DNA from 3 places in the Marinobacterium sp. xm-g-59 genome. Region 2 is predicted to be linked to each of the others. Evidence: predicted binding sites of a transcription regulator. Region 2 holds the regulator's gene; each other region holds the start of a gene.

Region 1 (4,272 bases), on a different contig from region 2:
TCGGCCTGTTCAAAACGGCCACGGCGCGAAGCTTGAGCTCCGGTAAAGGCACCCTTTTCATGCCCGAACAGTTCAGACTCAATCAAGTCATGTGGAATAGCCGCCATGTTCAATGGAATAAACTCATTACCCGCACGCGGACTGTGGCGATGCAGAGCATGGGCCACCAGCTCTTTACCTGTACCAGACTCACCATTGATCAATACAGTAATCGGGGAATGAGACAGACGACCAATGGCACGGAACACCTCCTGCATAGCCGGCTCCTCACCAATGATCTCAGGTGTATCATCTTCAACAATCACTTCGGTTTGTTGACGCTGCTCTTCAACGTGCTGCACCGCTCGCTGAACCAGCGCTACCGCCTCATCAATATCAAATGGCTTAGGCAAGTACTCAAAGGCACCACCTTGATAAGAGGCAACCGCGGAATCTAAATCTGAGTGAGCGGTCATGATGATAGTCGGAATGTCTGCATAATCAGCTTGAAGCTGCTCTAGCATCTCAAGACCATCAATGCCCGGCATACGAATATCGCTGATAATCACATCAGGCTGTTCACGCTTAATTTTACGCAGCAACGCATCGCCCGACTCAAACACTTCTGTCGCCAAGCCACTGCCAGAGATCGCTTTCTCTAAAACCCAACGTATTGAGCGATCATCATCTACTATCCAAACGGTTGCTGGCTTAGCCATCTCAACTCTCCAAAGGAATTAAAATTTTAAAATTTGTTGTACTGGGTTTCGAGGCGACCTCGATTAAACCCTGGTGCTGACCAATAACAGATTGGGCAATCGATAGTCCCAACCCAGACCCTTCCGCACGACCGGTCACCATCGGATAGAACACGGAATCTAAAAGATCCTTTGGTATGCCCGGACCGTTATCGATAATCTCTACGCAGCAGACCAGTCGATGCTGCTCTGCGCCCAGCGTAATTCGTCTGAGCGCTCGTGTTTTCATACGGATTTGCGGAGCGGCTGTTTCAGACTCTTTCAGGGCCTGCATCGCATTTCTGCAGATGTTTAAAACCGCTTGGATCAACTGTTCACTGTCGCCGTTAAACTCCGGCAGACTTGGGTCGTAGTCACGAACCAACTGAATCTCTTGCTCGCTTTCAACTTCAATCAGAGCACGCACACGCTCGAGCACCTCGTGAATGTTCACCGGGTGTATGTTGGGCTTCTTGTAAGGCCCCATCAGACGATCCACCAGATTTCTTAACCGATCCGCTTCATCGATGATAATTCCGGTGAACTCTTTAAGCCCCTCATCATCCAGCTCGCGCTCTAGCAACTGTGCAGAGCCGCGAATCCCGCCCAACGGGTTCTTGATCTCATGTGCCAAGCCACGCACAAGCACTTTGGCGGTGGCATGTCGATTCAACATCTCCTCTTCACGCTCAATTCGAACCAGGCGATCACGTGGGTGCAACTCCATCAGTAGAAACCCATTCGGTAACCTTGAGATGGTGTAATCCGTCATCAACTCGTTACCACCAAAGGTAATCAGAGCGGCTTCGCGTTTACTGACATGCTGTCCCGTCGCAGAGACACTCTCTAATAGCTTGAGCTCCTCTTCGGAACCAATAAAGAGATACTCGATGTGTGAATTTTTTAAGCGTTTAAAGCTACCCTCTAACAGAACCTCAGCGGCCGGATTCATATACTTCAACTCGAACTTCTGCCCCAGTACCAATACAGCCGTATTGAGGTTTTCAAGAATCAATTTGTACTGTTGCGATCCGAACATTAGGTATTCCCAAGGGTTTTGATGACTTAACAGCTCTACTCTAGCGTTAAGCCTTAATAGCTCTACTTAATAAGCAAAAAGGTTGCCAACTCAGCGAAACCCAGTAACCACGGGCTTTTGAGTTTTAGCATGCACAATAGAATGGCATATATGAAGATATTATGCACCATTTTGGTGCGAGGTGTTTTGTGCGCATCCATGCGCCTGCAGGATACCGTTCGTCCTGAACATAAAAAACCCGGCAGGTGCCGGGTTTTTTGAATCGATAAGATCTTAAACTGAGTAGTAAAGATCGTATTCGATTGGGTGAGTTGTCTGGCTCACTTGAGCACACTCTTCACGCTTAAGTTCGATGTAAGCGTTTAGCATGTCTTCAGTGAATACGCCGCCGCGAGTTAGGAACTCGTGATCAGCTTCTAGAGCGTCCAGAGCTTCTTCTAGTGAAGAACAAACCTGTGGGATCTGAGCAGCTTCTTCAGCTGGTAGATCGTAAAGGTCTTTGTCTGCTGCATCGCCAGGGTGGATCTTGTTCTGGATACCGTCAAGACCCGCCATCATTAGCGCAGAGAACGCTAGGTATGGGTTAGCGATTGGATCAGGGAAGCGTGTCTCGATACGACGGCCTTTAGGGCTAGTTACGTATGGGATACGGATAGAAGCTGAACGGTTACGAGCTGAGTAAGCTAGCATAACTGGTGCTTCGAAGCCTGGAACAAGACGCTTGTACGAGTTAGTACCTGGGTTACATAGAGCGTTAAGCGCTTTAGCGTGCTTGATGATACCGCCGATGTAGTAAAGAGCTTCTTCAGATAGGCCCGCGTATGCGTCGCCAGCGAAGATGTTAACACCGCCTTTAGATAGAGACTGGTGAACGTGCATACCAGAGCCGTTGTCACCAACGATTGGCTTAGGCATGAACGTAGCTGTTTTACCGTAAGCGTGAGCAACGTTGTGAACTGCGTACTTAAGAATCTGAACTTCGTCAGCTTTCTTAACAAGGGTGTTACCTGCCACACCGATTTCACACTGACCAGCAGTTGCTACTTCGTGGTGGTGTACTTCTACGTGCAGACCCATCGCTGTCATCGCGTCACACATTGCAGCACGAAGATCGTGTAGAGAGTCTACTGGTGGTACTGGGAAGTAACCGCCTTTAACGCGTGGACGGTGACCTGTGTTACCGCCTTCGAATTTGCTGTTAGAAGACCATGCAGCTTCTTCAGAAGATACAGTGTAGCCACAACCAGACATGTCAGAGTGGAAGTGAACTTCGTCAAATACGAAGAACTCTGGCTCTGGACCGAACATAGCGCTGTCAGCGATACCTGTTGATTTCAGGTACTCTTCTGCACGCTTAGCAACAGAACGTGGATCACGCTCGTAACCAAGACCTGTAGCAGGCTCAACGATGTCACAACGGATGATGACTGTTGCATCTTCAGAGAATGGATCAACGATAGATGAAGAGTCATCTGGACGAAGGATCATGTCAGAGTCGTTAATACCCTTCCAACCTTGGATAGATGAGCCATCAAACATTTTGCCGTCTTCGAAGAAGTCGTCACCCATTTCGTGAACTGGGATAGTTACGTGCTGCTCTTTACCTTTAGAGTCTGTAAAGCGAAGGTCGATCCACTTCGCGTCAGTTTCTTTGATCAGATTTAGTGTCTGTTCAGACATTATGGCTCTCTCCATTATCAGATATTGCCAGACTAGTAGCCTTGGGTTTAAGCCTGCACCATGCAAGCTCAGTCTTCCTAACGAGCTAGCAAACAGTATGCCAACTCGAAAAAAGTCTTTATTTACGGTGATTTACCGCATCAGCAACGAATCACCAATGACAATAAACGCACCAATTTGATGCACACCTAAAACATACGCACCACAATGGTGCTTTAAACTATTACTAGTCTGTCGATGTGTGCCAATATGATACTCCAGCCAAAAAATTTTGCACTAGATTCGCTTCTAACAATTGTTCATATGGTCCAAATTTATTGGCTATTAATTCGCCTTGATCACGCTCGACGCGTATAATCCGCGCATCTTTAATTAATGAGACTCACCTCGTGATCGAAAATCTTCGCAATATCGCCATCATCGCACACGTCGACCATGGCAAAACCACCCTAGTTGATAAACTTCTAGAGCAGTCAGGTACCCTTGGCCGTCGTGATGAAGGCGCTGAGCGCGTCATGGACTCAAACGACCAAGAGAAAGAGCGTGGCATCACCATCCTTGCCAAAAACACCGCCATCACTTGGAACGACTACCGCATCAACATCGTCGATACTCCTGGGCACGCCGATTTCGGTGGTGAGGTAGAGCGTGTTATGTCGATGGTTGACTCGGTCCTTCTGCTTGTTGATGCAGTTGATGGTCCAATGCCACAAACACGCTTCGTTACTCAGAAAGCCTTTGCACGCGGCCTTAAGCCAATCGTTGTTATCAACAAAATCGACCGTCCTGGTGCACGTCCAGATTGGGTTATGGATCAGGTTTTCGAACTGTTCGACA
Region 2 (4,272 bases):
TCAAAGCTGAAATCAACATCTAATGGAACGCCGTGCTTGAAGCCAAAGGATTCAAACTGCAAAGAGAGCGCTTGCTCTTTACGCTGTGCTACCCTCAATTTAATGGTGTCACGCAGTTCATAGAGTGAAAGCCGAGTGGTATCAACTCTCATGTCTGCAGAACTTGCAATGGGCTCAAGCAGATCTCGTTCTAAGGCTATTGCCTCTTCCAGTCCAATATCTTGGTTGCTCAGCGGGTGTTTTCTTCGAGTGGCGCTGTATCGTTTCAATAGGGTCGCTTCTGATGCGTCAAGATAAGTGATCTCGATGCCTATGTCTTCTCTAGCCCTCAAGGATTCCATGATCTCTGGGAAGGCTTTTAGGTCTGTATGCTGGTTGCGGGCATCAATGCTCACAGCAATCAGGGGTGCGTTATTCTGGTCGTTAAGCATCTGCTCGACCAACGCTGGCAATAGCGTCGCCGGTAGGTTGTCTATGCAGTAGAACCCAACATCTTCAAGTGCTTGCAAGGCGGTACTCTTCCCTGAACCACTGCGACCCGAGATAACAACGACTCTCATGATTAGACCTTTGATAGCTCAGTTGCTTTATTGAGTAGGGCCTCAGAATTCGTGCAGTCTCTAAGTGAATTAAGGGCTTCGGGCTTGCTGAACAGCTCGGCTAAACCAGCCAGTGTCTTAAGGTGCTCATCATTTCCATCATCGGGCACGATCAGTGCGCAGACAAGATCGACCGGCGCTGAATCGATTGAATCAAAATCGACACCGCCATCGAGTGTGATTAAGCAGGCGGATGCTGTTGAACAGCCCGGAATTCGACAGTGGGGTATACCCACGCCAGAGCCAATTCCTGTACTGCCTAATCGTTCACGATTAAGAAGGCCTGTAAAAATTTCATCTTCTGTTACGCCATCAACTGAAGAGGCCAGCTTTTCGCTGGCCACTTGAAGAAGGCGTTTTTTACTGGCGACTGACTCCCGGCAGGCGGTTGTTTCAGTCGTCAGTAGGTCACCTAGTTGCATGTTGTCGTTCGTTTATTTGTGAGATTTCATTTTTTCTTTATGCTTGATGATTTGGCGATCAAGCTTATCCACTAAGCCATCAATCGCTGCATACATGTCATCATGCTCATCAGAAGCTACCACTTGGCCACCGGCTAAGTGAACATCAGCCTCGGCTTTTTTACCCTGCTTTTCGACACTGAGAGTAACTTGTACATTCTGAATGTTGTCGAAGTGACGTTCTAGCTTATCGAACTTGTTACGTACGTATTCACTTAGAGCTTCAGTCAGGTCCACGTGATGACCAGTAATATTTATCTGCATATGACTTCTCCTCGTCTTAGGCGGAGTGAAAAAATGAGGCCGCCCACCTCAATTAAACCAAACGCTTTCTCTCATTTGAAGGTGGAATGTTGAGAACTTCGCGATATTTAGCAATGGTTCGTCTTGCAACATTCACCCCCTCTTCATCTAGTAGTGTAGCAAGCTTACTGTCACTTAGTGGCTTGCGAGGGTCTTCTTCTGAAATTAATTTTTTAATGATTGCTCGAATCGCAGTTGATGATGCACCACTGCCGTCACTGGTAGCCACCTGACTCGAAAAGAAATATTTCAATTCAAAGACACCGCGCGGGGTGTGCATGTATTTTCGAGTTGTAACACGGGAGATGGTGGATTCATGTAGATCAACGGCTTCAGCAATGTCGTGAAGAATAAGAGGCTTCATCGCCTGTTCACCCTGTTCAAGAAAACCGATCTGTCTGGAAACGATCTCCGTTGAGACCTTTAAGAGGGTCTCGTTGCGGCTTTGTAAACTCTTTATGAACCAGCGTGCATCCTGGAGATGGTCTTTTAAAAATTGGTTCTCCGCGGAGTTGTCTGCACGTTTAATCATGCCTGAGTAGACATCATTGATACGTAACTCAGGAACTACGTCGTTATTTAAAGTGAGTGTCCACTCCCCAGCGCGTTTACGCACGATCACGTCCGGTACGATGTAATCAGTATCACCCAGATCTAAAGAGTCTCCTGGTGTTGGGTTAAGTGATTGAATCAACCTAACCACCTCTGACAGTTGCTCCTCTTTGAGCCTCATACGGCGCATCAAAGATTTAAAATCTCGACTGCCCAACAGGTTTAAATAGTCGGTCGCTAGGCGCAGTGACTCTGCGCGCCAAGGTGTCTCTATGGGTAGCTGTCTTAACTGGATTTTCAAACACTCTGCAAGATCACGGGCACCGACACCGGGTGGGTCAAACTGTTGAATGCGGTGAAGTACTGTCTCCACCTCATCCATTTCCACTTCAAAAAAGAGTTCAGGTAGTTCCTCTTGGCAGTTAAGAAGAATGTCCTGCAGATCGGTGATCAGATAGCCACGATCATCGATAGAGTCGATAATCATCTCAGCAATGTATCGATCAACATCGCTGAAATTAACCAGATTCAGTTGCCAGTTAAGGTGGTCTTGGATGGGTTCAACCGCAGTGTCATTATCACCTGGCATCCAATCATCATCACGATTGGAATTTGAAGAGCTTTGGTAAGTATCGTCCCATTGACTGTCGGTTGAAAGCTGTTCAGGTATGTCATCAGTAGACCAGCTATCTTCCGGCTGAGACGATTCGAACGTCTCTTCGATCTCTGAATTAGATTGGGTCTCATCTAAGGTTGATGACTCTTTTTGCTCAATGCTTTGAGAGTTCTCTTCACTCTGATCTTCTTCATCGGCTACCTCCAGTAGTGGGTTACTATCGAGTGCCTCTTGAATCTCTGTCTGTAGCTCTAAGGAGGAGAGTTGCAGCAATTTGATCGCTTGCTGCAATTGTGGGGTCATGGACAGGTTCTGTCCGACTTTGAGCTGTAAAGAGTGCTTCATTAAAATGATAATTACTTAAAAGTGTGAGAGTTACAAGCGAAAATCATTGCCCAGATAAGCCTCTTTAACGGCTTGATTCATCATGATCTGCTCAGGCTCACCCTCTGCAAGAATGTTACCCTCACTAACGATGTAAGCCCGTTCGCAAATGTCGAGAGTCTCTCTGACATTGTGATCTGTTATCAGGACGCCAATACCTCGATCTTTAAGGTGTCTGATGGTCTGTTTGATGTCGCTGACAGAGATGGGGTCTACACCAGCAAAAGGCTCGTCCAGTAGGATGAAGTCAGGATCGTTTGCTAGGGCTCTTGCAATCTCAACTCGGCGTCTTTCACCTCCGGATAGGACCATCCCTTTGGACTCTTTGATGTGAGTGATATGAAACTCTTCAAGCAGTGACTGAGCTTTCTGGTGCTGTTGATCTTTGGTGAGATCTTTTCTCTGCTCCAGTATGGCCATCAGATTGTCGTAGACACTCAGCTTTCTGAATACAGAGGCCTCTTGCGGAAGATAGCCTAAGCCGCGTTTTGCGCGCTCATGAATAGGCATTCTAGTGACGTCGTCGCCATTGAGGCGAATGTTGCCTCGATCCGCTCTGACCAGACCTACAATCATATAGAAGCAGGTTGTCTTACCCGCTCCGTTGGGCCCAAGCAATCCTATAATCTCACCGGGCTCAACAGTGACGGACACATCTTGAATAACAGAGCGTCCTTTGTAGCTTTTGGCTAGGTGGAGGGCTTCGAGTGAACTCATGGTTAGTTATCTTTTTTAGGCTGAAGAACCATTTTGACACGCTGGCTTCCGCTCTCACTGCTAAAGGCTTTTACTTTAGAGTTCGCCATGTCGTAATTAATTTTAGCCCCAGTGAACTCGTCACCACCCTGAGTCACTCTAGCGTTCCCCGTAATTAACAGCAGTTGAGAGCTTACTGTGTAATCCAGAGTTGAGCCGGTTGCATAGGTAATCTCTTGGTCCAGTTGAGGGCGTTGTTCGAAGTAGGCTGGAGCACCTTTTGAGATGATCTGATTGATGGTGTCATCATTACCACGTAACAGATCGACGGTTTCACCTTTAAGCACCATTGATCCCTGGGTGATGATGACGTTGCCTGTGTATCGAGTGACTCCTTTGGCCTCATCAATATTAGCTGAGTCTGCCTCAACGTAGATAGGCTCGTCTCTATCGGTTGGCAGCGCTAAAGCTGATCCACTAAGAACAACTGTAAAGGCTAGAAATAGGTTACTGGTCAGTGCTCGAAGCGACATAGGCCCCCCTCACGGTTGAATGAAGATCTAAGGTTTTTAATTCCGTATTCAGTGTCATGCCAACCCCTTTGGTTGAACCCTGGTTGTTCAGAAATTCGACGGCTACATCACTGGTCGCCAGATTCTGT
Region 3 (4,272 bases), on a different contig from region 2:
GCATCAACCCACTCAGAGCGAACGCCCATAGCACGAGCCATCGCACGATTCTGTGATACCGCTCGCACCTGAAGACCCAAGCGGGTTCGCTTCATGACTAGCGACAGAGCAACAAAGACAAACAGACAGAAGAAGATGATGTAAAGACGACTCTCAGTCAGCGAGAGAAGTGGATTGATCTCAATAGAACCGGCCATCCATGAGGGTGTTTCAACACTTCGGTTCAGTGGTGAGAAGATCGAGCGCACAGCTTGTTGTAATACCAGTGAGATACCGAAGGTCGCCAACAGCGTTTCCAGCGGTCGACCGTATAAGAAGCGAATCACACCTCGTTCAATCGCAATACCTACCAGACCAGAGACAACAAACGCTGCTGGAATGGCGACAAATAGGGAGTACTCAATCGAGTTAGGCATCAATAGTTGCACGACATAGGTCGTGTAGGCGCCGATCATGATCAGCTCACCATGGGCCATATTAATAACCCCCATCACACCAAAGGTGATGGCCAAGCCAATTCCAGCAAGTACCAATACCGACCCCAAACTGAGTCCAAAGTAGACAGTCTCAACACCCGAGTAGAAAGAGGCCTGATCTTGGTGAGTCTGTATAGCCTTATTAGCAGCCGCAACAAGCACCTCATCACTGGAGCGCTCAACAAACTGTGTCAGTGCCGCCAGAGCCGCGGGCTCAAGGGTATCCGCAAGTGTTGTAATGGCTTTCGCTGCTCGTGTTGTGTTATCACCGTTTAGGTCCGCCACAGCTAGAACGATATTAAAGGCCTCTAGAACAGAGGGATCGGATTCAGACTTGATTAGCTCACGCAATTGACCCACCACCTCTGGGGTTGCGGTTCCAATCAAATCCAGGGCAGCACTGCGTCGATCCGCCGGACTTTCTGCAAGCAGAGCCGCGGTTGAAAGCAGCGCACCAAATTCAGAACGCAAAGTGTTATTGATACTGACACGTTTAAAGTGGCGCTTATTGTCGATCACAACCAAACTGCCATCACGCAGCCTGATTGCCTCAGCCCCCTTTTCAGCCTTCTCAACTCGATAGAGCTGCTTCTCTTTTTTGTGGTAGTAGAGTTGGCTGTCGAGCATCAGTTGAACTAAGGATAGGGCCTCGCCTGAATCGGTAGCCATCCAGTCGCTAATAATGCGTGATTTTTCAGTAAACTTTGCTTTTGTCAGCTTCTCTTCGTACTGATTAAACTCAGCCTCGCCTGCTAGAACTGGCAGAGCAAGCAGCGAGATGATCAGCATCAGAGAGCTTAGAAGCGATTTTCTAACAGATCGCATCATAATGAGATTCCTTACAGGTGGAAAAAAGGCGGCAGTATCTGCCGCCTGGTCTTTTCTTGTTAAGAAAGATTAGAAGTTCTGACCAGAACAGGTTGCGGTTTTCACGTTGTAGTTCCCGCAAGAGAGTGGCTGGCGCCAGTCTGAGATAAGGTCTTTAGAACCCTCTAGGAAATCAGACCATGCATCACCAACCACCAAACCTGAAGTTGAAGAGACCACTTCAAATTGACCATCATCTTGGATCTCACCGATCAGAACCGGTTTAGAGATGTGGTGGTTTGGCATCATAGTGGATAGGCCACCTGTAAGGTTTGGTACAGAGACACCGATGAGAGCATCTTGGACAGCCGATGGATCCGTTGTACCAGCTTTTTCAACCGCTTTAGCCCACATGTTGAAGCCGATGTAGTGCGCTTCCATTGGGTCATTGGTTACACGATCTTCGTTACCAATGAATGAGTGCCAGTTCTCGATAAACTCATCGTTCACTTCACTATCAACGCTCATGAAGTAGTTCCAAGCAGCTAGGTGACCTACAAGCGGTCCAGTATCCATACCAGATAGCTCCTCTTCACCGACAGAGAAAGCAACCACTGGAATATCTTCAGAGCTGATGCCCTGTGAACCTAGCTCTTTGTAGAAAGGTACGTTGGCATCGCCGTTAATGGTAGAGACAACCGCAGTCTTCTTACCCGCTGAACCGAACTTTTTAATGTCCGATACAATTGACTGCCAATCAGAGTGACCGAATGGCGTGTAGTTCACCATGATGTCCTCTTCAGCAACACCCGCCGCTTTTAGGTAAGCATCCAAGATTTTGTTAGTTGTACGTGGGTAGACATAGTCAGTACCGGCTAGCACCCAACGCTCAACACCCAACTCGTTCATTAGGTAATCAACCGCTGGAATCGCCTGCTGGTTTGGCGCAGCACCTGTGTAGAATACGTTTTTAGACGACTCTTCACCTTCGTACTGAACTGGGTAGAACATGAGGCTGTCTAGCTCTTCAATAACCGGAAGAACCGATTTACGCGACACTGATGTCCAACAACCGAAGATCGCGTCCACCTTCTCTTTCTCAACTAGCTCACGTGCTTTCTCAGCAAAAAGTGGCCAGTTAGACGCTGGGTCGACAACCACAGGCTCAAGTTGTTTACCTAGCAAACCGCCCTTCTTGTTCTGCTCTTCGATCAGCATCAGCATGGTGTCTTTCAGTGTTGTCTCACTGATCGCCATTGTGCCCGACAGTGAGTGAAGCACGCCCACTTTGATCGTATCAGCCGCCATTGCAAGATTCGTTGCAGAAACAGCTAAGGCTAGCGCAGCAGATTTAAACATAGTTGATTTAGACATCAGGGTCTTCTCCTTTGATTAGTAACCTAGATGTTTTTCTTATTGCAGAGTGCGTGCCAGTTTTTGAAATAGTCCGTAAATTAATTTTATTTATGTTTAAAAACAATAAGATAAACAATTAATATTATTCTATTTGACGCATATGAAGAGATTTTGCAGTGCACCATTAAGTGACATTTGCGACAGGAATGCGCACCAAAAGATCGCAAAAGTAAATTTTTAAGGGTATTTTGGTGCACTTGTTTGGGGTTGTGGGATTAGCCATATAGCGGCTGACAGGCGAGAACTCAACTACGGAGCTGCCGTGACTGGCTTCAGCCTGTCATCCGCAGTCAGAAACGATCGCCTCATCTTCGATAAGGCTCCAACATCAATTCAGCGCGCGAGCCGTTGGAGCGGTCTTGAAAAGGCCGCGATTTTTACCGATATAAATCGCCTCATCTTCGATAAGGCTCCAACATCAATTCAGCGTGCGAACCGTTGGAGCGGTCTTAAAAAGGCCGCGATTTTTACCGATATAAATCGCCTCATCTTCGATAAGGCTCCAACATCAATTCAGCGTGCGAACCGTTGGAGCGGTCTTGAAAAGGCCGCGATGCGTGCTGATAAAAATCGCCTCATCTGTGATAAGGCTCCAACTGAAAAGGCCCCATAAGGGGCCTTTGATCGATTAGAAAGGTAAGTTAAAAACTTACTCCTCTTCCTTCTTAGGATGAGGCATAAACAGGTTGAGTACGATGGCGCAGACTGCTGCTGGTAGAAGACCTGTTGTTAGCAGTGCTTTTACCGTACCGTCTAGGTGCTGAAGCGCTTCTGGAACCTGCATTAGACCCAAGCCAAGCGATAGCGATACCGCAAAGATCACCATGTTACGGCTGTTCCAGTCTACATCAGCCAGCATCTTCATACCTGAAGAGGCCACCATGCCGAACATCACGATAACACCACCACCCAATACTTCGATTGGCACAGTAGAGATGAGAGCACCCACTTTAGGGATCAGACCACAGACGATCAGGAAAATCGCACCAATGGTTGCCACGTGACGACTCATCATACGCGTCATTGCGATCAGACCGACGTTTTGCGAGAAGGATGTATTTGGCAGTGCACCAGCTAGAGCAGATAGCGCTGTACCTAGACCGTCGGCATAAGTTGCGCCTTTGATCTCAGTATCAGTTGCTTCACGATCCGCACCACCTCTGGTGATACCCGATACGTCACCCACTGTCTCAATCGCAGAGATGAATGACATGAGTGCGATACCGATGATGGCACCTGCGCCGAACTCGATTCCGAATGGGAAGAGCTGTGGCAGCGCAAAGCTTGCAGCACGGCCAACGTTACCGAAGTTAACCATACCCATAAAGTAGGCCAGAACGTAACCTGCAATCAGACCGATCAAGACAGCCGCTGAGCTGATCATGCCTTTGCCGTAGAATTTCAGACCTAGGGTTACAACCACAACAGTACCGGCAACAGTCCAGTTATCTAAAGAACCAAACTCAGGCTTACCAATCGCTGGAACACCACCTGCCGCGTACTGAATACCCACTTTAAGAAGTGACAAACCGATCATCAGAACGATCAGACCTGTTACCAATGGAGGTAGAGC

The links. Region 2 encodes sigma-54, which starts transcription at its own class of promoters, with help from an activator protein. Its sites were predicted from a motif close to TGGCACNNNNNTTGCTNT; they were not measured.
Region 1: a site for sigma-54 is predicted at 1,826-1,843, ahead of glnL (nitrogen regulation protein NR(II)). Genes of this name have one in related genera too.
Region 3: a site for sigma-54 is predicted at 2,699-2,716, ahead of urtA (urea ABC transporter substrate-binding protein). Genes of this name have one in related genera too.

Annotation. Positions count from the first base shown of each region.
Region 1 covers NZ_WBYR01000011.1:71,131-75,402, forward strand. Annotated here, with positions in the region: gene glnG (nitrogen regulation protein NR(I)) at 1-698, opposite strand, end outside; gene glnL (nitrogen regulation protein NR(II)) at 700-1,755, opposite strand; gene glnA (glutamate--ammonia ligase) at 2,029-3,435, opposite strand; gene typA (translational GTPase TypA) at 3,825-4,272, shown strand, end outside.
Region 2 covers NZ_WBYR01000002.1:122,046-126,317, reverse strand. Annotated here, with positions in the region: gene rapZ (RNase adapter RapZ) at 1-560, opposite strand, end outside; gene XMG59_RS03075 (PTS sugar transporter subunit IIA) at 563-1,021, opposite strand; gene hpf (ribosome hibernation-promoting factor, HPF/YfiA family) at 1,034-1,324, opposite strand; gene XMG59_RS03065 (RNA polymerase factor sigma-54) at 1,377-2,876, opposite strand; gene lptB (LPS export ABC transporter ATP-binding protein) at 2,907-3,632, opposite strand; gene lptA (lipopolysaccharide transport periplasmic protein LptA) at 3,635-4,144, opposite strand; gene lptC (LPS export ABC transporter periplasmic protein LptC) at 4,119-4,272, opposite strand, start outside.
Region 3 covers NZ_WBYR01000008.1:38,724-42,995, forward strand. Annotated here, with positions in the region: gene urtB (urea ABC transporter permease subunit UrtB) at 1-1,304, opposite strand, end outside; gene urtA (urea ABC transporter substrate-binding protein) at 1,374-2,657, opposite strand; gene XMG59_RS09215 (hypothetical protein) at 2,962-3,312, shown strand; gene XMG59_RS09220 (uracil-xanthine permease family protein) at 3,349-4,272, opposite strand, start outside.